DNA from 4 places in the Streptomyces sp. TS71-3 genome. Region 3 is predicted to be linked to each of the others. Evidence: riboswitches for the same ligand, from Rfam matches in the RefSeq annotation. Region 3 holds a riboswitch; each other region holds the start of a gene.

Region 1 (7,649 bases), on a different contig from region 3:
GTGCGTCATCAGCTCGGCCTTGCGCTCGCCCGGGATGCCGGTGCGGCCCTGGGCGTGCGCGGGCTCGGCGTGGTGCGCCGGGTTCTTGCTCAGCCGGGGGTCGGCCAGCGCCTCGCGGGCGTCCGCGTACCGGGTCACCAGCCACGCCTCGACCCCGCTGGGCAGCCGCGTCCACCGCACCGGAGCGTGCTCGCGCAGCCAGGCGTAGGCGGGATACGGGTCCGTGGCGAAGGCCCGGCTGAACAGCTCGGGCGGCGCGTCGGGAAGGGGCCGGTCGGTCACGCCCCCGACCGTATCCGGTGCGTGCGGCCGGCCCGACCCCCGGCGGGGTGCGGCTCCCGGCGGGCCACGAAGGGAGGCCGCCACAGGCGATGCCTGGCGGGGTGTCAGGACTGTGACGTTGATGTGATCTCCGCTGCATCGACTTGTGATGGACGTGTGAGGTCGCTACGGTCACCTTCGACCGGCGGCGCGATCACATGCGTCACGCCGGTCACATCGATCAGGTCCGGCGCGCCAGTCACACCAGACACATCAGGCGTGCCAGGCCCGGGGGGCGTGCCAGGTAGGAGAGGCGTGCCAGGCACGACAGGCATGCCAGACACAGCAGACATGCCAGGCACGCCAGGCACGCCAGGCACGTCGTTTTGCACGTGAATCGTCCGCGTACACGTGAACCATCCGCGAACACGTAAACCATCCGCGAACACGTGAACCGTCCGCGGCGCAGGGCCGTCTTCATAGTCGTCAGATCCGCCACGCGAAAGGCCTTCGCATGCTCTCCGGGAACGGCCGGCATCGGCGCCCCCGTCAAGCACCCGCTCTCGTCCTCGCGGCCGGAGTGACCGGCTCCGCCATCGCCATCCCGCTGCTCGGCGCGACCGGCGCGCACGCGGACGGCACCGCCTGGAAGGCGGACAACGCAACCTGGAACCGCCTCGCGAACTGCGAGAGCGGCGGCTCCTGGAGCGCCGACCCCGGGAACAGCTACTACGGCGGCCTCCAGCTCTCCGCGAACATGTGGGTGCTGTACGGCGGCCTGGACTACGCGCCTCGGCCGGACCAGGCCAGCAGGTCCGAGCAGATCGCGGTCGCGCAGAAGGTGCTCGCGGGCCGGGGGCCCGGTGCGTGGCCGGGGTGTGCCGACATCGTGGGACTCGGCAAGAGCCACGGTTCACCGTCCGGTTCGCCGGGTTCATCCGGTAACGACCAGGGTGGCAGGGCTTCGTCCCGCGAGACGGGTACGGGCGCCACGGGCGACCCGTCCCGCGAGTCCGGATCCGGATCCGAGTCCGGGGTTGGCGGCCTGGGGGACTCGGACGCGGGGATACCCGCGAGCACGCCGTCCGATGCGCCGGGTTCATCCTCTTCGTCCCATGGGGGATCGTCCTCGGCCCCGGCCGACGGTGAAGCCGACCATGGTGGCGTCTCGTCGGCGACGCCCTCTGGAGTACCGTCCAAAGGCGACAACTCGGACGGCTCCGGTCGCCATCGCGGTGGCCGTGCGCACGAGGCGCACAAGGGCTCCGGAGGCGACGGTTCGGACGGCTCCCGGGGTACCGGCCGGCACGCCTCGCGCGGCGCCGGCGGCGAGGGTGGCGGCGACAGGGGAGGGGTGTACACGGTGCGTCCCGGCGACAACCTCTCGGCCATCGCCGACTCCCATGACCTCAAGGGCGGCTGGCCGAAACTATATGCAGCCAACAAGAAGACCGTCGGGGCCGATCCGGACCTGATCCTCCCTGGCCAGAACCTTGATCTTTTCTAAACTCATCCGGAAAGGTCTCGATCTTTACCCCTGAATCGGGCGAAAAACGGCTGAAGTTCGGGGGGTTCTGTCCGATTTGCTCGAATGAGAGATGGGTCTCACCAACCCCAGTTCGCTTTGAAATCCGGCGCATCAGCTGTTTACCGTCATGTCCGCTCGCCACAGCGGGCACCGACGGACGCCACGCCGAATCCTGCCGGCGTTCGTACGGGAACAGTCGTCGCGTCGAAGCGCCGTAGGCAGGAGCGGGGGAACCAAGGTAAGCGCCGGCCCCACCGGACCGCTGCCTCGCCGATACGAGCACGAGGCGAGCAGCGGCACGGTGAACGGACCGGCTAGGGGTGAAGCCGTGCGGAAATCGCACGGCCGGGCAAAACCTCCCATGCTCGCAAGGAGCAAGGGATACCCCATCGGCCCGAACCCGACAGCTCACCTCGCAGGCGTCGGTGAGGGGATCTCTTCATGCTGCTTTCCGGCAAGGGCCGGCACCGCCGCCCGTCCGCGCTCAACCGCACCACCCGTGCCGTCGCCATCGCCGGTGTCGCCGGTGCCGCCGTCGCCGCCCCGCTGGTCAGCGCGGGCAGCGCCTCCGCCGCCACCGCCTCTGAGTGGGACAAGGTCGCCCAGTGCGAGTCCAGCGGCAACTGGTCCATCAACAGCGGCAACGGCTTCTCCGGTGGGCTCCAGTTCACCCAGTCCACCTGGGCCGCGTACGGCGGCACCGCCTACGCGCCGGCTGCCTACCAGGCCAGCAAGGCCCAGCAGATAGCCGTCGCCGAGAAGGTGCTCGCCGGGCAGGGCAAGGACGCCTGGCCCGTGTGCGGCACCGGCCTGTCCAACACGCCGTACAACGGAGGCTCCGCCTCCACCGGTTCCGGCTCGGGCTCCGCCGCCACTCCGCAGACGCAGAACACCGCCTCCGCGAAGCCGACCCACGAGGGCTCCCAGCACGCCTCGCGCTCCCAGCAGCGCCAGACCGTGACGACGCCCACCGGCAAGAAGGTGAAGAAGGGCGACGGCGAGTACAAGGTCAAGAAGGGCGACACGCTCAGCGACATCGCCCAGGACCACCACGTCAAGGGCGGCTGGCACAAGCTGTACAAGCTGAACAAGGACATCGTCAGCAACCCGTCGCTGATCTACCCGGGCCAGCAGCTCCACCTGCACTGAGCCCTCGGGCCGGGCTCCCCGGCCCCGGGCTCGCTGGCCCTGGCCCCGCCCCCGGCTCGTCCGCACGGGCATCCGGGCCTCTGACCGCCCCGCCTCGGCGCGTTTTCCCCCGGACGCGCCGGGGCGGGGCTGCCGCATGTGGGGGTGCGTCGTGTGGGCTGGGGTGCGCGGTCGGCTGCGGGTGCGTTCTGGTTTTTCGCGCCGTTCCCCGCGCCCCTTGCGTGCGGGGAACGGCGCCCCGGCCTACTCAGGGGCGCGGCCCCGCTTCCTCGCGCCCCTGCCAGCGCCAAGCCGGGGCGCAGCCCCACCCCGCCGGAGGCGGAACGGCGTACCGGCAGGTAATCGTGCCAGACGGGGCGTTATCCGGCCGTGACCCGGCCATGGGACGGGCCCGCTCCCCGGGCCCGTTAGGCTCATGCCGCAAGCCCCACGAAACGCCGCACAAGCCAAGCGTCACATCCCAGAAGGAGATGCTCGTGCCGTCCATCGACGTCGTCGTAGCCCGGGAAATCCTGGACTCCCGAGGCAACCCCACGGTCGAGGTCGAGGTCGGCCTCGACGACGGCAGCACCGGTCGTGCCGCCGTGCCGTCCGGCGCCTCCACGGGCGCCTTCGAGGCCCTGGAGCTCCGTGACAAGGACGCCAACCGCTACGGCGGCAAGGGCGTCGAGAAGGCGGTGCTCGCCGTGATCGAGCAGATCGGCCCGGAGCTCGTCGGCTACGACGCCACCGAGCAGCGGCTGATCGACCAGGCGATGTTCGACCTGGACGCCACCCCGGACAAGTCGAGCCTCGGCGCCAACGCCATCCTCGGCGTCTCGCTCGCCGTCGCGCACGCCGCCTCCGAGGCCTCCGACCTCCCGCTCTTCCGCTACCTCGGCGGCCCGAACGCGCACCTGCTGCCGGTGCCGATGATGAACATCCTGAACGGCGGCTCGCACGCCGACTCCAACGTCGACATCCAGGAGTTCATGATCGCCCCCATCGGGGCGGAGTCCTTCTCCGAGGCGCTGCGCTGGGGCGCCGAGGTGTACCACAAGCTGAAGTCGGTCCTGAAGGAGCGCGGCCTGTCCACCGGCCTCGGCGACGAGGGCGGCTTCGCGCCGAACCTCGGCTCCAACCGCGAGGCGCTCGACCTCATCCTGGAGGCCGTCAAGGAGGCCGGCTACGTTCCCGGCCAGCAGATCGCCCTCGCCCTCGACGTCGCCGCGTCCGAGTTCTACAAGGACGGCGCCTACCTCTTCGAGGGCAAGGAGCGCACCGCCGCCGAGATGACGGAGTACTACGAGGAGCTGGTGGCGGCCTACCCGCTGGTCTCCATCGAGGACCCGCTGTTCGAGGACGACTGGGACGGCTGGAAGATCATCACCGACAAGCTCGGTGACAAGGTCCAGCTCGTCGGCGACGACCTGTTCGTCACCAACCCGGAGCGCCTCGCCCGCGGCATCGACGAGGGCGCCGCCAACGCCCTGCTGGTCAAGGTGAACCAGATCGGTTCGCTGACCGAGACCCTGGACGCCGTCGAGCTGGCCCAGCGCAACGGCTTCAAGTGCATGATGTCGCACCGCTCCGGCGAGACCGAGGACGTCACCATCGCCGACCTGGCCGTCGCCACCAACTGCGGCCAGATCAAGACCGGCGCCCCGGCCCGCTCCGAGCGCGTCGCCAAGTACAACCAGCTGCTGCGCATCGAGGAGATCCTCGACGACGCGGCGGTGTACGCGGGCCGCAGCGCGTTCCCGCGGTTTCGCGCGGAGAGCGAGTAGCGAGTAGGCACGGGGCGCAGCGCGCCGGCAGGGAAGCCCTCCGGCGGCTGCGCCGGCAGGGGCCGGCGCACGCCCGCGCGTTCCGCGGGGCGCCGGCTGACACCCGTGGGTCCCGCCGTCCCCGCACCCGGTCCCGTACCGTGTGCGGGGACACCGGCACATACAGGGGAGGCGGGAACAGATGCCCGGAAGGGACCGGGACACGGGCCGCGACCGGTTCTCCACCGCGACCAGGCTGCGGCTGCTCGGCGAGCAGACCGCTGCCCGCGTCTACCGCTCCCAGAGCAGGCGCCAGGCCCGCCGCTCCCGGCTCACCGGCCGCGCGGCGCTGCTCGCGCTGGTGCTCTGCTCGCTGGTCGTGGCGCTGGCCTACCCGATAAGGCAGTACATCTCGCAGCGCGGCGAGATCAGCGACATGCGCCGGCAGATGGAGCAGGACCGCGCCCGCGTGGAGCGGCTGCGCGACCAGAAGGCGCGCTGGCAGGACGACGCCTACGCGGAGCAGCAGATCCGCAAGCGGCTGCACTACGTCAGGCCCGGCGAGACCGGGTACGTCGTCGTCCAGCCCAGGTCCACCGAGCGGTCCGGCACCGACGAGAGCAGCCGCGCGCCCGCCATGCGGCCCTGGTACGCGCACGTGTGGGAGAGCGTCGACCGTGCGGACCGCGGCGGGCAGTCCGGCAAGACCGGCGGTGCGGCCGGGGCCTCCGGCGCCTCCAGCCCGACCCCGGCCCCCTGAGCTCCGCCCCGCCCCGCCTCGCCACTCCTCACCGTTCCCCGCCGACCTCCGTACCTGTCCCCGCCGTTCCTCCGATGAGAGACACCACCACCCCCGCCGTTCCACCGATGAGAGACACCGCCCCCGCCATGCAGACGCCCCCGCCGACCACCGAGCGCACCGAGCCGACCGAAGCGGACATCGCCGCCTGTGCGCGGCAGCTCGGCCGCACCCCGCGAGGTCTGCGGGCCGTCGCGCACCGCTGCCCCTGCGGGCTGCCCGACGTCGTGGAGACGGCGCCCCGGCTGCCCGACGGCTCGCCCTTCCCGACCGTGTACTACCTCACCTGCCCGCGTGCGGCTTCCGCGATCGGCACGCTGGAGGCCGAGGGCGTCATGAAGGAGATGACGGACCGGCTGGGCACGGACCCGGAGCTGGCCGCCGCGTACCGGCGGGCGCACGAGGACTACCTGCGGCGCCGGGACGAGATCGAGGAGCTGACCGGTTTCCCCAGCGCCGGAGGCATGCCGGACCGGGTGAAGTGCCTGCACGTGCTGGTCGCGCACTCCCTGGCCGCCGGTCCCGGCGTCAACCCGCTCGGAGACGAGGCACTGGAGATGCTGCCCGAGTGGTGGCGGAAGGGCCCGTGCGTCCGGCTCGACGACGACTGAACGCCCGCCCGTCCCCTTACCCGCCCGTCCCCTTACCCGCCCGTCCCCTTACCCGCCCGTCCCCGTTCCCCGACCGCTCCGGGCCCCCGGCCCCGCCCCGAACAGGAGCCCCCATGCCCCGTGTCGCCGCGATCGACTGCGGAACCAACAGCCTCCGGCTGCTCATCGCCGACGTCAGCCCCGAGAGCGGGGAACTGGCCGACGTCGAGCGGACGATGGAGATCGTCCGGCTCGGGCAGGGCGTCGACAGGACCGGGCGGTTCGCCGAGGAGGCCCTGGAGCGGACGTTCCGGGTCTGCCGGCGGTACGCGGACCTGATCGAGCGGCACGGTGCCGAGCGGGTGCGGTTCGTGGCCACCTCCGCCTCCCGGGACGTGGCCAACAGGGACGCGTTCGCCCAGGGCGTCCTGGACACCCTGGGCGTGCGGCCCCAGGTCGTCACCGGTGACACGGAGGCCGCCTACTCGTTCACCGGCGCCACCCGGGAGCTCCTCGGGCGGCCCGAAGTGCCGGGTCCCTACCTGGTGGTGGACATCGGCGGCGGCTCCACGGAGTTCGTGCTCGGCGGGGACCGGGTGGAGGCGGCGCGCAGCGTCGACATCGGCTGCGTGCGGATGACGGAACGTCACCTCGTGCGGGACGGCGCCGTGACCGACCCGCCCGAGCCGGGCCAGGTCGAGGCGATACGCGCGGACGTCGAGGCGGCGCTCGACCTCGCTGCCGACACCGTGCCGCTCACCGGGGCCCACACGCTCGTGGGCCTTGCCGGCTCGGTCACCACGGTCGCCGCCATCGCGCTCGGCCTGACGGAGTACGACCCCGCGGTCATCCACCACGCGCGCGTGCCCCGCGACAAGGTCGCCGAGATCACCCGCTCCCTGCTCACCGCCACTCACGCCGAACGCGCGGCGATCCCCGTGATGCACCCCGGCCGCGTCGACGTGATCGGCGCCGGCGCCCTCGTCCTGCTGGCCGTCATGGAGCGCACCGGCGCGCAGGAGGTCGTGGTGAGCGAGCACGACATCCTGGACGGGATCGCGTTCGAGGTGGCGCAGGAGCACCGTTGAGGCTCGGGGCGGTGGCGCCGTGGGGCTCCCAGGGACTCCATGAGAGGGCTCCACGGGGACTCCACGTGAGCCTCACGGGGGTTCCGCGCGAGCTTCACGGGGCCTCCAGGGGGTGCCCGGAAGGCCTCGCGGGCACCGCCCGCCGGGAAAGTTCGTGAACTTCTTCACAAGGAATTGCCCCCGGTAGAGGCGGTATTCGGAGTGCCGGGAGCGTCCTGGCGCGTCGCCCGGGTCGCCGGAGCGGCTACGGGGCCGTGGCGGGAGTGTGTCACTCCGATGAAAAGGGGGGCGGCGCAGGCCGTGTCCGGACCCGGAGCGGCAGCTCACAGGGGGTGGGGGCAGTGCGACGGCGGGGCTCTGGCGGTGGATGGTCACCAGCACCGGCATGGTCCAGAGGGCGCGCCCCGCGAAGTGGGTGTGCAGGGTAGCACAGCACCCGGGGAAGCTTGTGAAGGGGCGCACGAGACCCCCCTCCAATCGGGTGGATAC
Region 2 (7,649 bases), on a different contig from region 3:
GCCGTCCACGGCGGGGATCACGGTGACCACCACCGCGTCGCAACTGTGATCCGCCAGGGCCTCCCCCAGCGCGGCATGGAAGTCGCCGGGGGTCGCCGCGGTCGTCAGGTCCCGGGGCCGCAGCGGGTGCAGCCCCTCGGAGAGGCAGGCGTCGTACGTGAGCAGGCCCAGGGACTCGGAGTTGCCGAGGATGGCCACCCGGGGCCCGGCGGGCAGCGGTTGCGCGGCGAGCTGGAGGCCCGCGTCGACCAGCTCGGTGATGGTCTCCACCCGGATGACGCCGGCCTGCCGGAGCAGCGCGGAGACGGTGGCGTGGGGCAGCCGGGTGGGCGGCACGGCGTGCCCGGTGGGCGCGCTTCCGGTGTGCCGGGCGCCCTGCACGACCACGAGCGGCTTGGCGGCGGCGGTGCGCCGGGCCAGGCGCGTGAACTTGCGCGGGTTGCCGATCGACTCCAGGTACATCAGAGCGACGTCGGTGTCCGGGTCCTCGTACCAGTACTGGAGGACGTCGTTGCCGGAGACGTCGGCGCGGTTTCCGGCGGACAGGAACGTGGAGACGCCTGCGACGCCTGCGACGCCTGCGACGCCTGCGACATCGACGACACCGGCAACGCCCTCGACACCGGTGGCACCCTCCGCGCCTGAGGCATCTGACACATCTGTCGCGCCAGCCGGGGCCGTCCCGGTGGTACCGGCGGGGGCGGCCGCCGGCTCCGCGGGGACCGGACCGCCTCCGCCCCGCCGGTGCAGCCGGGACAGCAGGGCGATGCCGATCGCGCCGGACTGCGTGAACAGCCCGATCCGCCCCGGCCTCGGCAGTTGCGGGGCGAGCGAGGCGTTCAGCAGGACGTCCGGTGCGGTGTTGGCGATGCCGAAGGCGTTGGGGCCGATGATCCGCATGCCGAACGAGCGGGCCTGGCGGACCAGCGCCCGCTGCCGCTCCAGTCCCTCGTCACCGCTCTCGGCATAGCCGGCCGAGAGCACGACGAGCCCCTGCACGCCGTTCTCCCCGCACGTGTCGACCACCTCGGGCACCAGCGGCGCGGGAACCGCGACCACGGCGAGGTCGACGGGTTCGCGCAGCTCCCCGAGGGACCGGAGCGCGGGAACGCCGTCGAACGTGGTCGTCTCCTCGGGGAAGGCCTTGTTCACGGCGTAGAGCCGGCCCGTGAAGCCGGCGGCGCGGATGTTGGCCAGCACGCTGCGGCCCACCCCGCCCGCGGTCCGGCTGACGCCGATGACGGCGACGGAGCCGGGCCGCAGCAGCCGCTGCACGGAGCGCGCCTCGGCCCGCTGCTCGCGGGCGAGCTGGACGGCGCGGGACGCCTCGGTGGGAGCCAGATCCAGCTCCAGGCGTACGACGCCGCCCTCGAAGGTCCGCTGCTGCTGGTAGCCGGCGTCCGTGAAGACCTTGACCATCTTGGTGTTGGCGGGCAGCACCTCGGCGGCGAACCTGCGAATACCGCGTTCGCGCGCGACGGCCGCGATGTGTTCCAGCAGCGCGGACGCCACGCCCCTGCCCTGGTGGGCGTCCTGCACGAGGAAGGCGACCTCGGCCTCGTCGGCCGGCTCCGGGGCGGCCCTGCCGTCGCCGTCGATGCGGTCGTAGCGCACGGTCGCGATGAACTCCCCGCCCACCACGGCCGCGAGGCCCACCCGGTCCACGAAGTCGTGGTGGGTGAAGCGGCGCACGTCGTTCGCGGAGAGCCGGGGATAGGGGGCGAAGAAGCGGTAGTACTTCGACTGGTCGGAGACCTGCTCGTAGAAGCTGACCAGGCGGTCCGCGTCGTCGGCGGTGATCGGCTTGATCCGCGCGGTCCCGCCGTCGCGGAGCACCACGTCGGCCTCCCAGTGCGCGGGGTAGGCGTGCCTGTCCGACGGGCTCTGCATGGGGTCAGCGTACGGCCCTCGGGCGCCGGTGTACCGCCGCCGGAGGCGTGTTCCGCGGGCGGTGCGCCGGAGCACGCTCCGACCGGCTGGGGGCGGCCGGAGTGCGCTCCGAACGACCGGCCGCGGGACGCGCGCGTGGCTTCCCGGCACGGGGTCCCTTGGGCGAGGGCCCGTGCGCGGGCTCCTCTGGGCGAGGCGTCCCGAGTAGCCGGCGGGTGACGAGTCGCGGGGCGAGGTGCGTGGGGTGCTTGAGGTGCGGGCATGAGGACAGGCGCGAGGCGGGGAGCCGCTGTCGCGCGGAGTCGTGTTCGATCGGTGGCCCCGCCCTGCGCTCCTGCCCCGTGTGACACACTGGTCTAGACAACCACCCGGGAGTCGTCGCCACGCCCCCGCCCGCACGGACGCCGCCGTCCGGATGGCACGCATGGGACCTTTGCCGGACACGCCGAGACATCTGAAAGGGCATCGACACCATGGCTGAGCGCCGCGTCAACATCGGCTGGGCCGAGGGCCTTCACGCCCGCCCCGCCTCCATCTTCGTCCGGGCGGCCACGGCCTCGGGCGTCCCGGTGAAAATCGCCAAGGGCGAGGGCGTTCCAGTCAACGCCGGGTCCATGCTCGCGGTGCTCGGCCTGGGGGCCCAGGGCGGCGACGAGGTCGTGCTGACCTCGGACGCCGAGGGCGCGGACGCGGCCCTGGACCGGCTGGCGAAGCTGGTGTCCGAGGGCCTGGAGGAGCTGCCCGAGACGGTCTGAGGGTCCACTGCGGCCGGGTGCCGAACCCGGCTGCGGCTCGCGGGGGTGCCCGCCCGTGCAGCCGGAACCCGAGGGCCGTCTCAGACCCGAGCGCCATCTCACGATGCCGCATCCGCCGGCCGTTGCCGTGCCGGCGGGTGCGGTTTTTGTGCGTTCGGGGCCGAGTGTTTCCGCGTGAGTCGGGCGCGTCCGTGTGAGACCGCCGGTTCCGCGTGGGACGGGCGGGTCCGTGTGAGACCGCCGGTTCCGCGTGAGAGCGGCGCTTCCGCGTTGGACCGGCGCTTCGGCATGAGACAGGTGCGCCGCGTGAGACACGTGCTTCCGCGTGAGCGGGTTTCACATTTTCCGGACACGTAAATGTCACGCGGCAATGCGCCGCATACGCGCCGGACGCGTGCCCGCATAATCCGGCAAGACGGTGCAGGAATTCCGGGGCGCGAAAAACGGAACCGGCACCGGATTTCGCGATACCGCACGCCTATGCACTGCCGGGCTCATGCTCGTATATGAATCACCGCCGACTCCGTTTTTACGGGGCGCCTGTTAAAAACGGTGCCCCGCCGCATGTACGGCGTGTTACGAAGCCCTCACGCGGTCGGGGCGCGCGGGTGTCCTGGGGAGGCGAAGGCGGTGGGCCGGGATGCCCCGTTCGTTGTGCAGCGCCGTCACCGACCGGGCACGCTCGGCGTCGCCGCGGGCCACGGCGTCGAGGATCGCGGCGTGCTCCGCCCAGCACTCCGTGGAGCGCTCGCTCACGTCGACGGTGTACATCCAGGCGACCTTGTGCCGGAGCTGGGTGAGCAGCGCGGTGAGGCCGGGGCTGCCCGAGGCCTGGGCGAGCGTCTCGTGGAACCAGCTCTCCAGTGACCGCAGGTCCTCGCCGTGACCACGCCTGACGCGGTCGTGCCCGAGGCGCACCAGGCCTCTGAGCACCTTCAGATGAGCCTGGGTGCGGCGCTGCGCGGCGCGCGCGGCGCCCATCGGCTCCAGGAGCAGGCGGATCTCCAGGAGGTCGGCGGCCTCCTGCTCGGTGGGCTCGGCGACGCAGGCGCCGGCGTGCCTGCGGGTGACTACGAAGCCCTCCGCCTCCAGGGTGCGCAGTGCCTCGCGCACAGGGATGCGCGAGACGCCGTAACGTCGCGCGAGGACCTCTTCGGTGAGCCGGCTGCCGCGCTCCAGCGCACCGGAGACGATGTCGTCCCGGATGGCCGTGCATACCGAGTGCGCGGGAATGCGCATGACCCGACCTCCGCCCTGATCCCGCGAAATCGCGGCCCGATGAAGCCTGCCCGCGACTCTATTGCAGGGAACCGCATTTACCGAAGGGGGCCGGAAATCCATGGATATTTTTTGGACTGCTGGACTGCTGGACTGCTGGACTGCTTGGGACCGCGCACCGGACACCGCTGGGTGCGGTGTCCGGTGGCCGAGTCCTCCGCGCCGGACGGTCGGGCATTCCCTTTTCGGCCGTTTCCTTCTTGGGGGTCAGACCCGGGGGCCGTCAGGCGCGTGAGTTCGCGGCGGGCCCGGCGCAGGGCCCGCGGACGGTGGACGTGGGATCAGACCTTGACGCCGTGGGAGCGGAGGTAGGCGACCGGGTCGATGTCGGAGCCGTAGTCCGGCGTGGTGCGGGCCTCGAAGTGCAGGTGGGGGCCCGTGGCGTTGCCGGTCGCCCCGGAGAGTGCGATCCGCTGCCCCGGGGCGACGCTCTGGCCGGCGGTGACGGCGATGGTGGAGAGGTGGCCGTACTGCGTGTACGTACCGTCGTGCATCCTGAGGACGATGTTGTTGCCGTAGGCGCCGCCCCAGCCGGCCTCGACGACGGTGCCCGTGCCCACGGCGTGCACGGGGGTGCCGGTCGCGGCGTGGAAGTCGATGCCCGTGTGGCTGCCGGACGACCACAGGGAGCCGCCCGTCCGGTAGCCGGTGGTGACGTACGAACCGATGATCGGGACGGTGTAGGCGACGCTCCTGCGCACGGCGGCACGGGCCGCCCGCATCTTGGCCGTGCGGCGCTTGACCGCACGGCGCTTGGCGGCCTCCGCCTTCCGCTTGGTCTCCACGGCCTTCCGTTCCGCCTTGAGCTCGGCGGTGCGGCGGGCGGCGGCCTCGTAGGCGGCATGCCGCTGGGCGGCCGCCTGGGCGCTGATCCGGTCGGCCGTCGCGGCGCCGGCCAGGACCCGGGTCAGACCGGCGCCCTCCGCCGGCCGCTGCGCGGCGGTTGCGGGTGTTGCGGTGAGGCCACCGATGACGCCGGTGGCGGCGAGTGCGGCGACGCCTGCCACGTACGCGGTGGAGCGTCCGAGGCGGCCGGTACGGCGGTGCTTCCCGGTAGTACGGGTGAACGCCATGAAGCGGCTGGTCCTTTCCCTCCTTCTCGCCTACCGGGTTAGCTGACGGGTTCGGAGCAGGAAGGTCTCCTACGGGCGCCCTCTCGGGAAGAGCGTCCGATTCACCCCGGGACATGTGGGTCCCCGGCTCCCCCGGCTCAGCCGCCGGGAGACTCGGCGATGGCTGTCCGGCACCGCGGGTGCGGCGCAGGTCCGACGGACAGCCGGACCGACGCTAAAGGGGACAACTCCAGACCAACAAACAGATCAACGCTTTTGTTGCGCATGCCACAGGGGCAGACCGGCCGACTTCCTGTCAATTCGAGCAGGGTACGGGTGAATTCGGGGCATTTGCCAGCCCCCGAGACGGGTGTGTGGTAAGCGCAGGGCGGTATGCAACGGGGCGAGGGCGGAGGGCGCCCCTCGGTTCGGGGCCGCCCGCAGGCGTACGGCAGGGCTCTCGGGCGCGAGCCCGTGGGGCCGTACGGCGCGGGCGGCCCTGCGACGTCAGCCGGAGACCACCGTGACCTCGCCGATCCCCAGTGCCCGCACGGGCTCCTCGATCCCCGAGGCGTCCCCGACGAGCACGGTCACGAGCCGGTCCACCGGGAACGCGCTGACGACGGCGGCCGTGGCCTCGACCGTCCCGGTGGCGGCGAACTGCTGGTACAGGTGGCCCTGGTAGTCGTCGGGGAGGTGCTGTTCCACCTGGTCGGCGAGCGTGCCGGCGACGGCGGCGGCGGTCTCGTACTTGAGCGGGGCCACCCCCACCAGGTTCTGCACGGCGACATCGCGCTCGTCGTCCGTGAGGCCGCCGGCGGTGAGGTCCCGCAGCACCTTCCACAGGTCGTCCAGGGCGGGGCCCGTGGAGGCCGTGTCGACCGAGCCGGAGATCGCCATCATGGCGGCGCCCGCGGATCCCTCGGGCGAGGACGGGGCGGACGAGCGCAGCACCTGGCTGAAGGCCCGCACGCCGTAGGTGTAGCCCTTCTCCTCGCGCAGCACGCGGTCGAGCCGGGAGGTGAGCGTGCCGCCCAGGCAGTAGGTGCCGAGCACCTGGGCGGGCCAGACGCGGTCGTGGCGGTCCGAGCCGATCCGGCCGATCAGCAGCTGCGTCTGCACCGCGCCCGGCCGGTCCACGATGACCACGCGGCCGCGGTCGTCCGCGGTGATCGGCGGCACCGGGCGGGAGGCGGCGGTGTCGCCGGTCCAGGCGCCCAGGGTGTCGGCCAGCACCGTGTCCAGGTCGGCGCCGGTGAGGTCGCCCACCACCACCGCGGTGGCCGTCGCCGGGCGCACGTGCTTCTCGTAGAAGGCGCGCACCGCCCCGGCGTCGATGGCGGCGACGGTCTCCTCGGAGCCCTGCCGGGGCCGCGACATGCGCGAGGTCGCCGGGAAGAGCTGCCGGGAGAGCTCCTTGGCGGCGCGGCGGGCGGGGTTCGCCATCTCGTGCGGAATCTCGTCCAGGCGGTTGCGCACCAGGCGCTCGATCTCGCTGTCGGCGAAGGCGGGCGCACGGAGGGCGTCGGCGAGCAGGCCGAGCCCCTTGGGCAGCCGGGAGGCGGGCACCTCCAGGGAGATCCGCACCCCCGGGTGGTCGGCGTGGGCGTCCAGGGTGGCTCCGCAGCGCTCCAGCTCGGCGGCGAAGTCCTCCGCGGAGTACTTGTCGGTGCCCTCGGAGAAGGCCCGGGCCATGATGGTGGCGACGCCGTCGAGGCCCTCGGGCTCCGCGTCCAGCGGGCTGTCGAGCAGTACCTCCACGGCGACAACCTGCTGGCCGGGGCGGTGGCAGTGCAGCACGGTCAGGCCGTTGGCGAGCGAGCCGCGCTCGGGGGTGGGGAACGCCCAGGGCCTGGCGTCGCCGGGCTGGGGCTGGGGGTGGAAGTCCATCGTCGTCCCCTGTTCTGACGTCGCGGCCTCGGTCACTTCGCCGCCTCCTCGTCCTGGTCGGTGCTGCCGGCGGCGTCCGCTGTGCCGGCGTCCTCGGCGTCCGCGGCCTCTTCGGTGGGCTCGTAGACGAGCACCGCGCGGTTGTCGGGGTGCAGCTGGGCCCTGGCGGCCTCCTGGACCTCCTCGGCCGTGACCTCAAGGGCACGCTTGACGGCCGTCAGGGCGAGCTGGGGGTCGCCGAAGAGCACCGCGTACCGGCAGAGTTCGTCGGCTCGGCCCGCGACCGTCCCGAGGCGGTCCAGCCACTCGCGCTCCAACAGCGCCTGCGCGCGCTCCATTTCGCCGGGCGTGGGGCCCTCCTCCGCGAACCGCGCCAGCTCCTCGTCGACGGCGGCCTCGATGACGGGGATCTCGACGTCGCCGGAGGCCTTCACGTCCAGCCAGCCGAGCGAGGGCGCCCCGGCGAGCCGCAGCAGCCCGAATCCGGCGGCCACGGCGGTGCGGTCGCGGCGGACGAGGCGGTTGTAGAGCCGGGAGGACTCGCCGCCGCCGAGGACGGTGAGGGCGAGGTCGGCGGCGTCGCACGCGCGCGTGCCGTCCTCCGGGAGGCGGTAGGCGGCCATCAGGGCGCGCGCCGGGACCTCCTCCTCGACGACCTCGCGCAGCTGCCGGCCGATGGTCTCGGGCAGGGAGCCGTCCCGCGGAGCGGGCTTGCCGTCGTACATGGGGATGCTGCCGAAGTACTTCTCCACCCAGCCCAGCGTCTGCACGGGGTCGATGTCGC
Region 3 (7,649 bases):
CGATGTCCTCGGCGTCCCGCTGCTCCAGCAGTTCCAGGACGCGTGCGAACAGGGTGTTGTGCGCGCCGGAGAGGATGGAGAGGCCGATCGCGTCGGCGTCCTCCTGGATGGCGGTGTCGACGACCTGCTCCGGCGTCTGGTGGAGGCCCGTGTAGATCACCTCCATGCCCGCGTCGCGCAGCGCACGCGCGATGACCTTGGCCCCCCGATCGTGGCCGTCGAGTCCCGGCTTGGCCACCACCACGCGGATCGGCCCGGCTGCCACACCCATCACTGCCTCCATAAACCGGCGAACGTTCTCCCCAGCATCCCGCACCCGCCCGTCCCGCGCCCCAGGGCGAGGGGGAAATCACACCGTGGCGCGCTGGACACGGCGGCACGGGCGCACGACAGCACGGGCAAGCCGCCGGAACCCGGCAAATGGACACAACCGGCCACTGGCGGAACCCGGCAAAAAAAGCGACCGGCCGCCCCGCGCGACCCGGACCACCTGCCGCTAAACCTCGGATTCTCTCGAACATGTTTCGAACGCATCGCCAAGGATGCATCCAGGCCGCGGCAAAAGGGGGCTGAATGCCCGGTTCCCCCTTCCCTTGGGGCGGCGGAAGATTGTCGCGCCCGCGTACTGCCGGGTACAGTCGCCGCACTGCTCCGCCTCTGGGGGGCGGTGACCCGGGAGCAGCCCTCCCGTCCTCAAGGAGTGGGCCCCTCCCACGCCCTTGAGGCAATGGGGGAGTTCGCAACCTGTCGACAGTCCCCCAGCCCCTGCTGTCGAGGCGAAAGAGAAGTAGGTGAACGACCGTCATCCGTCGGGGGACCCCTACCCCCCGGCCCCGGCTCCTGACGCCGACTATGCGTCGTACCCGTCGTACGACCAGCAAGGCGTCCAGTACGGCGGCCAGACCGGCTATGACGGTTACAGCACCTACGCCGCGGGCGGCACCGCCACGGCGACCGCCCCCTACGCCACCGACGGCTACGACACCGGCCACTACGCCACCGGCGCCTACACGTCCGGCGGTTTCGCCGCGGACGGCTTCGCCACCGGCAGCTTCACGCCCGGCGCGTTCGCCGCGGGGAACTTCGAGAGCGACCCCCTCTTCGGCGACCTCCCCGGCGCCGAGGGCGGCACCGCCTCCTCCGACGCCACCGGCTCCTACCCGACCGGCCAGTGGGACGCCGCCGCCCAGGACCCGTACGGGTACGCGGCGCAGCAACACCAGCAGCAGGGCACGGACTTCGGGACCGCCGGATACGACGGCTACGGCAGCACCGGGTACGACACGAGCGGCCAGTGGGACGCCACGGCGTGGAACGGCGGGGGCGAGTGGGAAGCCCACTCCTACGCCCAGCAGGCACCCGCCGCCCAGCAGGACCCGCTCTTCGGGGCGGAGTACGCGGACCCGCACCAGTACGACCCGTACGCCTCCCAGAACCTGGCCCCCCAGGACACCGGGACGCACGGCTACGACTCCCCCGACGCGGCGCACCAGGGCTACCAGGCCGGCGGCGTCTCCCCGGCGGAGTCCGCGGGGGGCTACGAGGCCCACCCGTACCAGGACCACGCCGCCGCCCATCCCGACCCCGGGATGGAGTACGCGACGGACCCCTCCGCGTACGCCGAGGGCCTCGAGGCTCCGTACGGCGACGGCAGCGAGGGCCACTACGGCGACGGGTACGCCTACGACGGCGCCCCGGCCGCGGACGGCGCCTACGGCGAGGCCCCGGGCACCGGTCACGAGGACCCCGCCTACGACGGCGCGGGCGACGCCTACGACAACCCCGGCTACGACGACCCCGCCGGCGCGCACGACCCCGCGGACACCGACCACTACCGCGACGCGGACCACTACGGCGACGCCGACTCCTACAGCGACGCCGACCGTTACGGCGACGACGACCCGTACGCGGACGGGGACGGGGACGGGGACGACACCGCGGACGACGCGGCCACCGCGGCGCTCCCGGAGGAGGCCCCCGGCGGGGATCTGCCCCGGCAGCGTTCCGGCGCCACACCCGTCCGTCCGGGCTCGCGCGGCGCGGCGTCCCGTGCCCGTGCCCGCCGCCGCCCCGCGAAGCGCTCCGCGCTGCTGACCGTGGTTGTCCCGTCGGCGTGCGTGATCGGTGTGGCGGGCGTGGCCGCCGCGGCGGTCGGGGGCGGTGGGGACGACAACAAGGACGTCGCCGCGTCCGGCACCCCCGTCAAGCCCTCCGTGGCCAACAACAAGCTCGACACCCAGCTCGAGAACCTCTCCGTGGACGCCGGCGACTTCGCCGACCGCGCGAGCCGTACGCAGGAGCGCATCGACCTCAAGGCCAAGCAGGAGGAAGCGCGCAAGAAAGCTGCGGCGGAAGCGGCGCGCAAGGAGGCGCTGCGGCCGAAGTTCGTCCTGCCGGTCACCCAGAAGGGCCTCAGCGCCTACTTCGGGCAGTCGGGCGAGAACTGGATGTCCCTGCACACCGGCATCGACTTCCCCGTCGCCTACGGCACCCAGGTGATGTCCGCGATCGACGGCACCGTCACCACGAAGTACAACGTCGCCTACGGGAACATGGCGATCGTCACCGCCAAGGACGGCACCCAGACCTGGTACTGCCACCTGTCCAGCTACAAGGTCAGCCCCGGGACGACCGTCAAGGCGGGCGACGTCATAGCCTTCTCCGGCAACTCCGGCAACTCCACCGGCCCGCACCTCCACTTCGAGGTCCACCCGGGCGGCGGCGCGGCGGTCGACCCGCTCCCGTGGCTGCGCAGCCACGGCCTCGACCCGACCTGAGCCGACCCGGAGCACCAGCACCCGGCCCCGCCCCGAGCAGGGGCGGCGCCCGGCACCGGGCCTACAGCTTCTCCACCGGCGCGTACCGCAGCAGCAGCTTCTTCGGCCTGTCGTCGCCGAAGTCGACCGTCGCCTTGGCGTTGTCGCCGGTGCCCTCGACGGAGACGACCGTGCCGAGGCCGAACTGGTCGTGCGTGACGCGGTCCCCGGCGACGAGCGAGATGACCGGCTTCTCCGACGCCCGGCGCGTGGCGAACCCGGAGGCGCCCGAGGCGGCGCTGCGGGACCGCGAGGAGGAGAGCGAGGCGGCGACACCGCTCGCGGCGGAGACGGAGGCCGAGGGGGCGGAGGGGCCCGTCCGCTTCCAGTCCACGTGCTGCTCGGGGATCTCCTCCAGGAAGCGGGACGGCGGGTTGTACGCGGGCTGGCCCCAGGCGCTGCGCAGCGCGGCGCGGGTCAGGTACAGCCGCTCCCGGGCGCGCGTGATGCCCACGTAGGCGAGCCGCCGCTCCTCCTCCAGCTCCTTGGTCTGCCCGAGGGCGCGCATGTGCGGGAAGACGCCGTCCTCCATGCCGGTCAGGAAGACCACCGGGAACTCCAGGCCCTTGGCGGTGTGGAGGGTCATCAGCGTGATGACGCCGGCGCCCTCCTCGTCCTCCTCGGGGATCTGGTCGGAGTCGGCGACCAGGGCCACCTGCTCCAGGAAGTCCGCCAGCGTGCCGGTCTCGCCCTCGCCGCGCTCCTGCTCGAACTCCAGGGCGACGGCGGCGAGCTCCTGGAGGTTCTCGATCCGGGTCTCGTCCTGGGGGTCGGTGGAGGACTGGAGCTCGGCGAGGTATCCGGTGCGCTCCAGGACGGCTTCCAGGACGGTGGCGGGCCCGGCGCCGGACTCGACGACGGTGCGGAGGTCCTCCATCAGGGTGTTGAACCTCTTGATGGCGTTGGCGGAGCGGGCCGCCATGCCGTAGGCCTCGTCGACGCGGCGCAGCGCCTGCGCGAAGCTGGTCCGCTCGCGCTGGGCAAGGGCGTCGATCATCGCCTCGGCGCGCTCGCCGATGCCCCGCTTGGGGACGTTGAGGATCCGGCGCAGCGGTACGGAGTCCTCCGGGTTGGCGAGGACGCGCAGGTAGGCGAGGACGTCCCGGACCTCCCGGCGCTCGTAGAAGCGGACGCCGCCGACGACCTTGTAGGGCAGGCCGACGCGGATGAAGATCTCCTCGAAGACACGGGACTGGGCGTTGGTGCGGTAGAAGACCGCGACGTCGCCGGCCTTGGCGTCGCCCGCGTCGGTGAGGCGGTCGATCTCCTCGGCGACGAACTGCGCCTCGTCGTGCTCGCTGTCGGCGACGTAGCCGGTGATCCGGGCGCCCGCGCCGGCGTTGGTCCAGAGGTTCTTGGGGCGGCGGCTCTCGTTGCGCTCGATGACGGCGTTGGCGGCGGTGAGGATCGTCTGCGTGGAGCGGTAGTTCTGCTCCAGGAGGATGGTGGTGGCGTCCGGGTAGTCCTCCTCGAACTGGAGGATGTTGCGGATGGTGGCGCCGCGGAAGGCGTAGATCGACTGGTCGGCGTCGCCGACGACGCAGAGCTCGGCGGGCTCCGGACCCGCCTCGCCGCCCGCTGCCTCGGGGCCCGGTGCCGTTCCGACCAGCTCGCGGACGAGCGCGTACTGCGCGTGGTTGGTGTCCTGGTACTCGTCGACGAGGATGTGGCGGAAGCGGCGGCGGTAGTGCTCGGCGACGTCCGGGAAGGTGCGCAGGAGGTTGACCGTCGTCATGATCAGGTCGTCGAAGTCCAGCGCGTTCGCCTCGCGCAGGCGGGACTGGTACAGCGCGTAGGCCTGCGCGAGGGTCTTCTCGAAGCCGTCACTGGCGGACCCCGCGAAGTCCTCCTCGTCGATCAGCTCGTTCTTCAGGTTGGAGATCTTGGCGCTGAACGACTTGGGCGGGAAGCGCTTGGGGTCGAGGTCCAGGTCGCGGCAGACGAGGGCCATCAGGCGCTTGGAGTCGGCGGCGTCGTAGATCGAGAACGAGGACGTGAAGCCGAGCTTCTTGTACTCGCGGCGCAGGATGCGCACGCAGGCGCTGTGGAACGTCATCACCCACATCGCGGCGGCACGCGGGCCGACGAGCTGCTCGACGCGCTCCTTCATCTCGCCCGCGGCCTTGTTGGTGAAGGTGATCGCGAGGATCTGGCCGGGGTGGGCGCGGTGCAGCGCGAGCAGGTGCGCGATGCGGTGCGTGAGCACCCGGGTCTTGCCGGAGCCCGCGCCGGCGACGATGAGCAGGGGGGAGCCGCTGTGCGCGACGGCGGCGCGCTGCTGGTCGTTCAGCCCGTCCAGGAGGGCGTTCGGGTCGGCGGCGGGGCGGGGGGCGCCGTCGCGGTAGTACGCCTCGCGCGGCGGCGGGGCGTCGTACCTGCCGCCGAACAGGTCGTCCGGGACCTCCTCCGGGCCCGGGTCCTCGGGCGGCGGCGGGGGCTCCTCCTGCGCGCCGTGGGACGCCTGGAGGCCGGCCAGGAAGTGATCGTCAAAGAGGCTGCTCATCGTCTACCGAGTCTAGGCCGCGGCACCGACACCCGGGCGCCGTCGGCCCACTTGTCACCACTCCGGCAACCCTCGCTCCCCGCGCGAGCGCTCCCAGAGCCCAGGTGGCCACGGATCCCACACCGAACCGCCGGGGAATCACCACAGGCGGTGGCTACCCGCTCACGCAACGCCAGAGTCACGGAAATGTATAGGGCGTATCACACAACACCCTTCACAGCAGTCACATGAGTTGGCTAACGTGCCGGTCGGGCAACCCGTACCCCCGCCGGCGAAGAGCGCCGGGCCGGGTCGCCCCGCCGAGTCCGGTGTGCCCTCGCGGGCCCTCCGGAGCCGGGGACCCAACGGAGCCGGGCAGCCGACGGCACCTGGGGTGAATCGGCCCCGCACGGCAGAGCCCGCGCACGTCCGCGTGCCGGAGAACCGCCGTACGAGGCCGTAGGGCAGCCTTCCGTACCACCCGCCCGAACCCGACAGCTAACCCGGTAGGCGGCCCACGGAAGGAGTCGCCCTCAGTGGCGTCGCACCGCAAAGCGCAGAGCACCAGCACCTTCGGGGGCCTGCGCACTCCCCCCGCCCTCGTTCCCGCCGTCGGTGTCACGACGGCCGCCCTGACGTCGGTGGCCCTGCTGGCGTCGAGCGCGCAGGCCGCGCCCGCGAAGCCCAGACCCTCCATCGAAGAGGTGCAGAAGCAGGTCGACGGCCTGTACCACCAGGCCGGTGTCGCCACCGAGAAGTACAACGGCGCCAAGGAGCACGCGGACGCCCAGCGCAAGCGCGTGGACGACCTCCTCGACCAGATCGCCAAGGGCACGGAGAAGCTGAACACCGCACGCCAGGAGCTCGGCTCGTTCGCGGCGGCCCAGTACCGCACCGGCGGCATCTCCGACACCGCCACCCTGCTGCTGGCCGAGGACCCCCAGCAGTACTTCGACGACGACCACCTGATGAGCCGGCTCACCGACCGGCAGAAGGTCGCCGTCGACAGCTTCGAGAAGCAGCAGGCCGCGACGGCGAAGAAGCGCACCGAGGCCGCCAAGAACCTGACGGAGCTGACGCATTCGCAGGCGACGCTCCGCAAGACCAAGGAAGACGTCCAGAAGAAGCTGAGCACCGCGCGGACCATGCTGTCGAAGCTGACCGCCGAGCAGAAGGCGCGCCTCGCGGCGATCGAGCGGCAGAAGGAGGAGGCCGCCGCCCGCAAGGCGAAGGAACTGGCCGCCCAGCAGGCCGCCGCCGCGGAGAAGCAGCGGGAGCAGGCCGGGAGCAGCGGCAGCGGATCGAGCAGCGGATCCAGCAGCACCTCGACGATGGGCGCCCAGGCGGTGGCGTTCGCCAAGGCCCAGCTCGGCAAGCCGTACGTGTGGGGGGCCACCGGACCCGAGTCGTTCGACTGCTCCGGCCTGGTGCAGGCGGCCTGGAAGACGGCCGGCGTCTCCCTGCCCCGCACCACCTGGGACCAGGTCAAGGTCGGCACGACCGTCTCCACCACCGAGGCCAGGCCGGGCGACCTGGTCTTCTACTTCTCCGACATCAGCCACGTCGGCATCTACATAGGCGACGGCAACGTCATCGACGCGCCGAGGCCCGGGAAGACCGTGGAGACGATCCCGATGACGTACATGCCGATCTACAGCGTGGTGCGGCCGGGCTAGGTCCAATGCCGGTGACTTAGGTGTCCTGGGCTCGTTGGTTGTGGTGTGGCGAGGGTGGGGCAGGTCAAGTCGTCTGTGGGTGAGCGGTTGTCGGACCGGATCGCGATCGGGGTGTTGACGCGTTCGTTTCCGCCGGAGCTGGTGGATGAGGTGATCGCGGAGGCCGGGCGGGGCGAGCAGCGCAATCGGCTGCTGCCGGCCCGCGTGGTCGTGTACTTCGTGCTGGCGATGTGTCTGTTCTTCGGGCAGCCGTATGAAGAGGTCGCGCGGCTGCTGGGCGAGGGGCTGGGGGACCGGAAGCGGTCCTGGCGGGTACCGACGACTGCCGCGATCGGGCGGGCGCGTCGGCGCCTGGGCGTGCAGCCGTTGAAGATGCTGTTCGCGCGGGTGTGCTGTCCGGTGGCGGTGCCGCAGACGGCGGGTGCCTGGTATCGGCGGTGGCGCCTGGTGGCGGTGGACGGCACGACCCTGGACCTGGCGGACACCGCGGACAATGACAGCTTCTTCGGCCGCCCGGGTTCGGGGCGGGGGACGGGTGCATTCCCGCAGGCCAGGGTAGTGGCGCTGGCTGAGTGCGGGACGCACGCGGTGTTCGGCGCGGCCATCGGGCCGCTGTCGGTGAGCGAGCCGGTGCTGTCCCGGCAACTGTTCGGCGAGCTGCGGGCGGGGATGCTA
Region 4 (7,649 bases), on a different contig from region 3:
GAGTCCTTCGGTGGGTGAGCCCGCCGGGCGGCGGTCAGGCGCGTCGAAGCTGGTGCGACGCCGTGCGGGCGTGCGACCGCGCCACAGCGGTGGCAGGCACGCACAGCGACCCTACGCGATCCAGCGGGCACACACGGTAGTTGCATGCGGGACCTCTGTGGCGCACAGTTCACAAACTCGGGTGGATAACGCCCCTCTGTGGTATGAGGCCTCGCACATCAGGCCGACTCGGACACGGCCGGTAGGGCGTCCGAAGCCACGGCGGGTCCGGGACGCCCGCAGGCACGGCACCCACGACGCCCCCGCGCCCGATCAGGGGCGCGGGGAACTGCGCAAACGCCCACAGTGGGAAAGCCAAGGAACAAGGCGGACCCGCCCCATCCAGGGGGCGCGGGGAACTGCGCAAACACCCACGCCGGGAAAGCCAAGGAACAAGGCGGACCCACCCCATGCAGGGGCGCGGGGAACTGCGCGAACCACCCCGACGACGGGAAAGCCGAAGAACCAGGGCGAGCCCACCCCTCACCCAAGGGGCGCGGGGAACCGCGCAAAGCACCGTGACCGACGCGAATGGGCCCGGCCCCGCGCAGCGGTCAGCTCACTGCCGATGCCGTCTCGGGGTCACCGGTGCCCTCCGACGGAGCTCCGCCGGAGGCCTGCTCGGGCCAGCCGCCCTCCGGCGCCTTCGCCACAGGCCGCCACCAGGGCTCGGACGGCAGCTCGGCCGCGGCGGGCTCGAACGGCTCGCCCGGCCTCGGCAGGGCGGCCCGTGCTCCGGCGTCGCGCGCGGCCGTGACCGTGCCCTCGCCGGGCTCGGCCCAGGCGTGCGGGGCCAGGTTGAAGGTGCCCCAGTGGATCGGCAGCATCACGCCTTCGGGCCGGCCGCCCTGGAGGTCGAGGTGCGCCCGCATCCCCTCCTGGGGGGTCATATGGATGTCGGGCCAGAACTCGCTGTAGGCGCCGATCTGGATCATCGTGGCGTCGAAGGGGCCGTGCGCAGCGCCGATGTCCTTGAAGCCGGGGAAGTAGCCGGTGTCGCCGCTGTGGTAGATGCGGTGCCGCTCGCTCACGACCGTCCAGGAAGCCCACAGGGCGTGCTGCGGGTTCCGCAGGCCCCGGCCGCAGAAGTGCCGGGCGGGAGTGGCGGTGAGCGTCAGGCCGCCCACCTTGGTGGACTCCTGCCAGTCGAGCTCTCGCAGCCGCTCCCGGGACACCCCCCAGCGCTCCAGGTGGGCACCGACCCCCAGCGGCACAGCGAAGACGGTGTCCGTGCCGGCCAGCTTTTTTATCGTGGGCATGTCCAGGTGGTCGTAGTGGTCGTGGGAGATCACCACCACGTCCACGGGGCCCAGCGCGGCCAGCGGCAGGGGCACCGGGTGCAGCCGCTTCGGGCCGATGAAGGAGAACGGTGAGCAGCGCTCCCCCCAGACCGGGTCGAAGAGCACCCGGCTGCCGTCGATCTCGGCGAGGACGCTCGAATGGCCCATCCACGTCAGCCGCAGCCCCGTGGCCGGCGGGGCGGCCAGGGCGGCCGCGGTCCCGTCGTGCACGGGCACCGGGCGCACCGGGGCGCGGCGGCCCCGGCCGTCTCCGCGCAGGTAGGTCCGCACCAGATCCAGGCCGGAAGCGGAAGGGCGGGTACGGGACGCGACGGGATTCCGGAACGAGCCGTCCGCGAAGTTCGGCGAGCTGCGGACGCGCTCAAGCCTGGGGCCTGCCGGATCCGCGCCGAAGGCGGCGGGCCGCAGCGCGCGTAGCCCGGAGCTGAGGGAACGGGAACCGGTCACAGCGCCTCCTGATCGGGCGGAACGGCGCCTGTGGGGCCCTTTCCGCACCTTCGTCCATGCCCTTGTCCGCACCGTCCACGAGGGACGTCCGGTGCGGCGCCGCCGTCCGCGGGGTGGCGTACGTACGACGATGTCACTTCCATTATGTGTTGCTCGGGTGACAGCGCCCCGGCTCAGAGGTTCCTGCGGCGGACGAGCGGAGACCCGGAGGGCGGTCACCGCGCCCGGACCGGGGCGGCCCGCTCCGCACCGCGGGTGCCGCACCCGCCCGTGCCGGTGATGTCACATCCACCGGGGCCCGGTCCGTCGTACCGGTGACAGCACATGACACGCCCAGGAGGTGGACCTCATGGCCCGCGTTTCGCTCACCCCGCACCGCACCCCGTTCTTCCGCGTCATGGAGTGGTACTCCCGGCGCACCTACGGACGGGTTCTGGACCCCGGCAAGGCCATGGCGCACCAGCCCAGGGTCCTGTGGAGCTACCTCCGCTTCGAGCAGTCCCTGGCTAAGTGGAACCGGCTCGACGGGGATCTCAAGGTGCTCGCGGAGATGACCTCCGCGGCGGCGATCGGCTGCTCGTGGTGCATGGACTTCGGGTACTGGGTCGGTCACGGCCGCGGTATGGACCCGGAGAAGCTGCGCGCTGTGCCGGCGTGGCGGGACAGCGAGCTGTTCTCACCGCTGGAGCGCGATGTCATGGCATACGCCGAGGCGGTGTCCGCCACGCCGCCCGAGGTCACGGACGAGCTGGCGGCCCGCCTCCGGGAGAGCCTCGGCGAGCCGGCGCTCGTCGAGCTCACGGCCATGATCGCGGTGGAGAACCTGCGCTCCCGGATGAACTCGGCGCTCGGACTGACCAGCCAGGGCTTCAAGGAGGTCTGCGACCTGCGGGACCGTGCCGCGGCAACGGGCACGGCGGCGGGTACAGCCCGGCGCGGCTAGCGGGAGGGGCGCGGCCCGACGCCGTGCGGCCGGCAGCGGCGCGCCCCGGCCACGCGGCCGCCGGCAGCGCAACCTGCCCCCCTCCCGGCCTGAAGCGGCACGCCGGCGGCGCGGCGGGCAGGCATCCGTCCCGGCCCGCCCGTGGAGGGGAGGCGGGCCGCACGAGCCGCCGTCCGGCCCGGCCCACGACCGCTCGGGGGCCGCCTGATCCTGGGCCGGGGCAGTACGCCAGCAACTAGGGTGACCGGATGGCGAGAGAGCGGATGAGCGTGGCGGAGCGGCGGGAGGAGCTGCTGTGCGCCACCGTGGAGCTGATCGAGGCGCGCGGGGTGGACTCCGTGCGCATCGGCGACATCGCCGCGGCCCTCGGCATCAGCAACGCACTCGTGCTGTACCACTTCTCGACCAAGGAGAACCTCGTCGCCGCGGCCTTCTCGCACGCCGCCGAGCGCGACCTCGAGCGGCTCGGCAGGCTGGTGGGGCGGCGCACCACCGCCGCACGTCGCCTGCGTGCGGCGGTGCACTGGTACGCGCCGCTCGGGCCGGCCAAGGGCTGGCGGCTGTGGATCGAGGCGTGGGCGGCCGCCCTGCGCGAGCCCTCGCTGCGCGAGGTGGCCCACGGCCTGGACCGGCAGTGGAAGGCCGCGCTGGCGGAGGTCATCGGGGAGGGCGTGGCCGCGGGCGAGTTCGACTGCCCCGACCCCACGGCCGCCGCACAGCGGCTGACGGCTCTCCTGGACGGCCTCGCGGTCCAGGTGACGGCCTACGACGGCGCCCTGCCGCGTGCCAGGGTCCGAAGATGGGCGGACGAGGCTCTCGCCAGGGAACTGCACCTGGACCAGACGGCCTGACGCCGCCGGCACCGGCCCCGCACACAGCGGTCACGCCCCTTCGGGGCCCCGGCGCTCCCAGGGCCCACCCCCTCCGTTCCGCCCCCTCGTTCCCAGGCCCGCGGGCCGCACCCCGGACCGTCGAGGAGTCCGCCATCAGATGAGCGGCAGCAGGTCCGGCCGCTTCGCCACGGCGTGGTCCCCGGAGGACCTCCCGCGCAGCCGGCGGCCTATCCACGGCACCATGTACTCGCGCGCCCAGGCGATGTCGTCCCGGCGCCGCTGGAGGACGGTGCGCGGGGGCTCAAGCGGCCAGGGGCGGTCCGGGTCGCCGGGCACGTCCAGGCCGAGGACCCGGCCGGCCCGCAGCGCCACCCGCTCGTGTCCCTCGGCCGACAGGTGCAGCCGGTCGGCGATCCAGGCCCGCCGGTCCTGCACGGACTTGAAGGACCACATGTCGAGGACGGGGCAGCCGTAGCGGTCGGCGATGGCGCGGACATGACCGTTGTAGGTGGCGACCTTGCCGCGCACCCGGCTCAGTACGGGAACGTCCCGGGTGTCGAAGCCGGTCGTCACCATGACCGTGCCGGCCGCCGAGGTGAGGTCCGCGACCGCCTTCTCGAAGCGCTCGGCGAGGGCGTCGGGGTCGGCGCCGGGGCGGATGAGGTCGTTGCCGCCCGCGGCGAGGGTGACCAGCTCCGGGCCCAGTTCCTTGGCCCTCGGGACCTGGTCCGCGATGATCTGGTCCAGGAGCTTGCCGCGTACGGCCAGGTTGGCGTAGCGGAAGTCGTGACCGGACGCGTGGTCGTTGAGCAGGACCGCCAGCCGGTCGGCCCAGCCGACGTAACGGCCGTCGGATCCCGGGTCCCCCACGCCCTCGGTGAAGCTGTCGCCGAGGGCCGCGTAGGAACGGATCGCAGGGATGCGGGGATTTCTGGAAGCTGTTGACTTGTCTGCCACGTCGCATCATCATCCCCCTCTCCCCTCGACCTACGCGAGCGTAACCAGGGGTCGACGCCAGGTGAGATGCGCCACCGTCGGCACTGGCGGGCGGGTCGGGCGGAGTTCGCCGGGGTGCGGTCCGGCGGGGCCCCGCAGCACCCCGGCAGCGCGCGAAGCAGGGGCCCACCGTCCCCTGGTGAGCCCCTGCTTCGGGAGTCCGCAGTCGTTTCAGGCCGCGGGACCGGGAGGCGCCCGGGCCTACCGGAGTCGAACACGGTCCCCTGGGCGTCCCCCGGGGACGCGCCGGTCAGACGTTGACGCCGTGCGAGCGCAGGTACGCCACCGGGTCGATGTCGGAGCCGTAGTCGGGAGTGGTGCGGATCTCGAAGTGCACGTGCGGGCCCGTGACGTTGCCCGTCGCGCCGGAGACGCCTATCTCCTGGCCTTCCTTGACGGTCTGCCCGGCCGTGACCTTGAGCGCCGACATGTGCGCGTACTGGGAGTACTTGCCGTCGCTGTGCTGGATCACGACCTGGTTGCCGTAGGCGCCGCCCCATCCGGCGGTGACCACGGTGCCGTCGGCCACCGCGTGGACCGGGGTGCCGGTGGGCACGATGAAGTCCTGACCCGTGTGGTAGCCGCTGGACCACATGCTGCCCGCCTGGTGCCAGGGGGTGCCGAGGGTGGCGCCGTCGACCGGCAGCGTGTAGCCGGAGCCGGAGGTCTGGGCAGCCGTGTCGGTCCCCTTCGCGGCGGAGGACTGTGCGGCCGAGGACGGCGAGGCCTTGGCCTTGGCCGCTCCGGCCGTGTGCTTGGCGCCCAGCACCAGCTTCTCGCCCGGGTGGATCAGGTCGGGATCGCTCCCGACGACCTTGCGGTTGAGGTGGTACAGGTGCTTCCAGCCGCCGCGGACGTGCTTCTTGTGGGCGATCTTGGCCAGCGTGTCGTGCGGCTTGACCGTGTACGTCGCGGCCGCGGCCTTCTTGCCGTCCGCCGGGTGGGAGGCGGTGGTCGCGTGCGCGCCCGTGGCCGCCATCAGGGGCAGGGCGAGTGCGGCACCACCGGTGCCGGCGACGGCCAGCTTCCGGGTGATCCGCTGTGACTTGGGACGACGGTGCTTACCCTTCGCGGGCATGGCGCATTCCTCTCCGGCGCCTGCGAGGTGAGCTGTCGGGTTCGAGCTGGAGATGCCCGGCCGCGGATGTCCCGTGGCTTCACCCCAAGCCGTTCCGGAGTCCGGACCGGCGTACTGCGTGCGGTTCCCCCGCTCCTGCCAGGCGTGGGTGGTGTGTGGGGCTCCGGGGCGGTGGCAGGACTCGGCGTCCGCCCGGAGTGAGCGCGACGCTAGGCGAAGCCGATTGACGATCACAAGCCGCTGTGCACCGCCATGGACCCCGTACGCAGGGATTTCCATGATCCATCGACGGCTTTCCGGTCACCCTCCGTCGTACGACGATCTTCGGCTCGATCCAACGCCGCTCGCCCGGAACGGAGTTGTCGCAGGCCCGAGCGCCACCCACCGTCACGACTATGATCCTGCTCACGGCCAGCCCGCCCAGGTAGCCGCATTCCAGGGCTACTTGGCCATAAACGGCCAATACGGTCAGATGCCGCATTACCGGTGGTCGGCGCATCCGCCGAGGACGACGTGTGGCCTCGACCTCGCCCGGCCGTGGCCGACGTTTCGCTCGCCGGGGGAAGATCGCCGCGGGGGCGGTGCCGTATCGTCGGCAGGGCCTCCGCCGGCAGTGGCGCCGGCGGTCCGACCGGGAGGAGCACCCGTGACGCAACAGGTCCCGTCCATCGAGCCTGAGCTCACCGGTGTGCGCAACTTCCGCGACGTGGGCGGCCTGCCGACCGCCGACGGCCGGCGCGTGCGGTACGGGCGCCTGTTCCGCAGCGGGCACCTCGCCCACGCCACCCAGGAGGACGCGCGCTACCTGTCCTCCCTGGGCCTGCACACGATCTTCGACTTCCGCAACGCCGCCGACCGCAAGCTCGAGGGCCCGGACGTCGAGCTGGACGGCGTGCGCAACGTGAACGTGCCGCTGACGGACCCGGCACAGGGCGCCGAGTTCTGGACGATGGTCCGCGAGGGCAGCCTGGACGATCTGCGGGGCCTGCTGGACGACGGCAAGGCCGCGCGGCGGATGATCGCGTCCTACCGGATCATCGTCCGCACCCGCACCGAGGAGCACGGGGCGATGCTGCGGGCGCTGGCCGGCGGCAGCGTGCCCGTGCTGATGCACTGCGCGGCGGGCAAGGACCGCGCCGGCATCTCCGTCGCGATCACCCTGCTGGCGCTGGGCGTGGAGCGGGACGCCATCGAGGCGGACTACCTCAAGTCGAACGCCACGCACCGCCGTTACAAGGTGCGCCGCAGCAGCTCCTCGCCGGACGCCATGTCGGCCGAGGTCATGGAACTCCTGTCGCCGCTGTTCGATGCCCGCACCGAGTACCTGGCCGCCGCGTTCGACGAGATCGAGCAGCAGTGGGGCGACGTCGAGGGCTACCTCGCGAACGGTCTGGGCCTCACTCCGGAACAGCGCGAGAGGCTCCGCGAGCAGCTGCGCGACTGAGCGGGGCGGCGGCGCGGCGGGGCCGCCGCCGCGGGACCACCGGCACGGGGGCTGCGGCGGGGCGGTGGCGGTGGCGACCGGGAACGTCCCCGGGGCGGAGCCCCTGCGGCGGAGCAGCGCTCTCGTGCCGGAACGGTGCTCCCATCGCGGACCGGCGCTTCCGAAGCGGATCGGCGCTCCCGAACCGGAATCGGCCCTCCCGCGCCGGAGGATCGCCGTCAAACTCCGAGACTTTTGCCTTAGAGGCAAAAAATTTGCCCCAGGGGCATCCCCTCTGGCTTCATCAAGAATATGAGCCCCGCCGACGAGACCATGCCCTCCGTGGCGGTGCGCCTGAGGGAGCTGCGCCGCCGAGCGGGGCTGACCCTGGAGGCCGCCGCCCGCGCGGCCGAACTCTCCCCCGCGCACCTGTCCCGGCTGGAGACCGGCCGGCGGCAGCCCTCGCTGCCCCTGCTGCTCACCCTCGCACGCGCCTACGCCACCACCGTCTCGGAACTGCTCGGCGAGACCGCCGCGGCGCCCGGCGCCGTCGTCCGCGCCGCCGACGCCGAACCGCGCCCCACCGGCG

The links. Region 3 has a riboswitch for cyclic di-AMP ahead of Sm713_RS03225 (NlpC/P60 family protein). Riboswitches for the same ligand answer to the same signal wherever they lie in the genome.
Positions count from the first base shown of each region.
Region 1: linked by a shared signal. The riboswitch ahead of Sm713_RS25205 (transglycosylase family protein) and the one ahead of Sm713_RS03225 (NlpC/P60 family protein) in region 3 are both predicted to bind cyclic di-AMP.
Region 2: linked by a shared signal. The riboswitch ahead of Sm713_RS30140 (M23 family metallopeptidase) and the one ahead of Sm713_RS03225 (NlpC/P60 family protein) in region 3 are both predicted to bind cyclic di-AMP.
Region 4: linked by a shared signal. The riboswitch ahead of Sm713_RS36135 (LysM peptidoglycan-binding domain-containing M23 family metallopeptidase) and the one ahead of Sm713_RS03225 (NlpC/P60 family protein) in region 3 are both predicted to bind cyclic di-AMP.

Region 1 is NZ_BNEL01000003.1:123,633-131,281, reverse strand. It holds gene Sm713_RS25215 (cytochrome P450) at 1-282, opposite strand, end outside; gene Sm713_RS25210 (transglycosylase family protein) at 842-1,768, shown strand; cyclic di-AMP (ydaO/yuaA leader) riboswitch at 1,982-2,226, shown strand; gene Sm713_RS25205 (transglycosylase family protein) at 2,231-2,938, shown strand; gene eno (phosphopyruvate hydratase) at 3,415-4,704, shown strand; gene Sm713_RS25195 (septum formation initiator family protein) at 4,886-5,443, shown strand; gene Sm713_RS25190 (DUF501 domain-containing protein) at 5,572-6,093, shown strand; gene Sm713_RS25185 (Ppx/GppA phosphatase family protein) at 6,207-7,160, shown strand.
Region 2 is NZ_BNEL01000003.1:1,377,432-1,385,080, reverse strand. It holds gene Sm713_RS30155 (GNAT family N-acetyltransferase) at 1-1,890, opposite strand, end outside; gene Sm713_RS30150 (HPr family phosphocarrier protein) at 2,364-2,645, shown strand; gene Sm713_RS30145 (GntR family transcriptional regulator) at 3,222-3,884, opposite strand; gene Sm713_RS30140 (M23 family metallopeptidase) at 4,205-4,996, opposite strand; cyclic di-AMP (ydaO/yuaA leader) riboswitch at 5,009-5,165, opposite strand; gene Sm713_RS30135 (pitrilysin family protein) at 5,483-6,865, opposite strand; gene Sm713_RS30130 (pitrilysin family protein) at 6,898-7,649, opposite strand, start outside.
Region 3 is NZ_BNEL01000001.1:733,298-740,946, reverse strand. It holds gene Sm713_RS03240 (cobalamin B12-binding domain-containing protein) at 1-271, opposite strand, end outside; gene Sm713_RS03235 (M23 family metallopeptidase) at 792-2,777, shown strand; gene pcrA (DNA helicase PcrA) at 2,839-5,319, opposite strand; cyclic di-AMP (ydaO/yuaA leader) riboswitch at 5,607-5,827, shown strand; gene Sm713_RS03225 (NlpC/P60 family protein) at 5,835-6,974, shown strand; gene Sm713_RS03220 (IS4 family transposase) at 7,020-7,649, shown strand, end outside.
Region 4 is NZ_BNEL01000003.1:2,865,852-2,873,500, reverse strand. It holds gene Sm713_RS36155 (MBL fold metallo-hydrolase) at 594-1,787, opposite strand; gene Sm713_RS36150 (carboxymuconolactone decarboxylase family protein) at 2,137-2,730, shown strand; gene Sm713_RS36145 (TetR/AcrR family transcriptional regulator) at 2,979-3,581, shown strand; gene Sm713_RS36140 (SGNH/GDSL hydrolase family protein) at 3,717-4,520, opposite strand; gene Sm713_RS36135 (LysM peptidoglycan-binding domain-containing M23 family metallopeptidase) at 4,810-5,637, opposite strand; cyclic di-AMP (ydaO/yuaA leader) riboswitch at 5,642-5,798, opposite strand; gene Sm713_RS36130 (tyrosine-protein phosphatase) at 6,284-7,081, shown strand; gene Sm713_RS36125 (helix-turn-helix domain-containing protein) at 7,373-7,649, shown strand, end outside.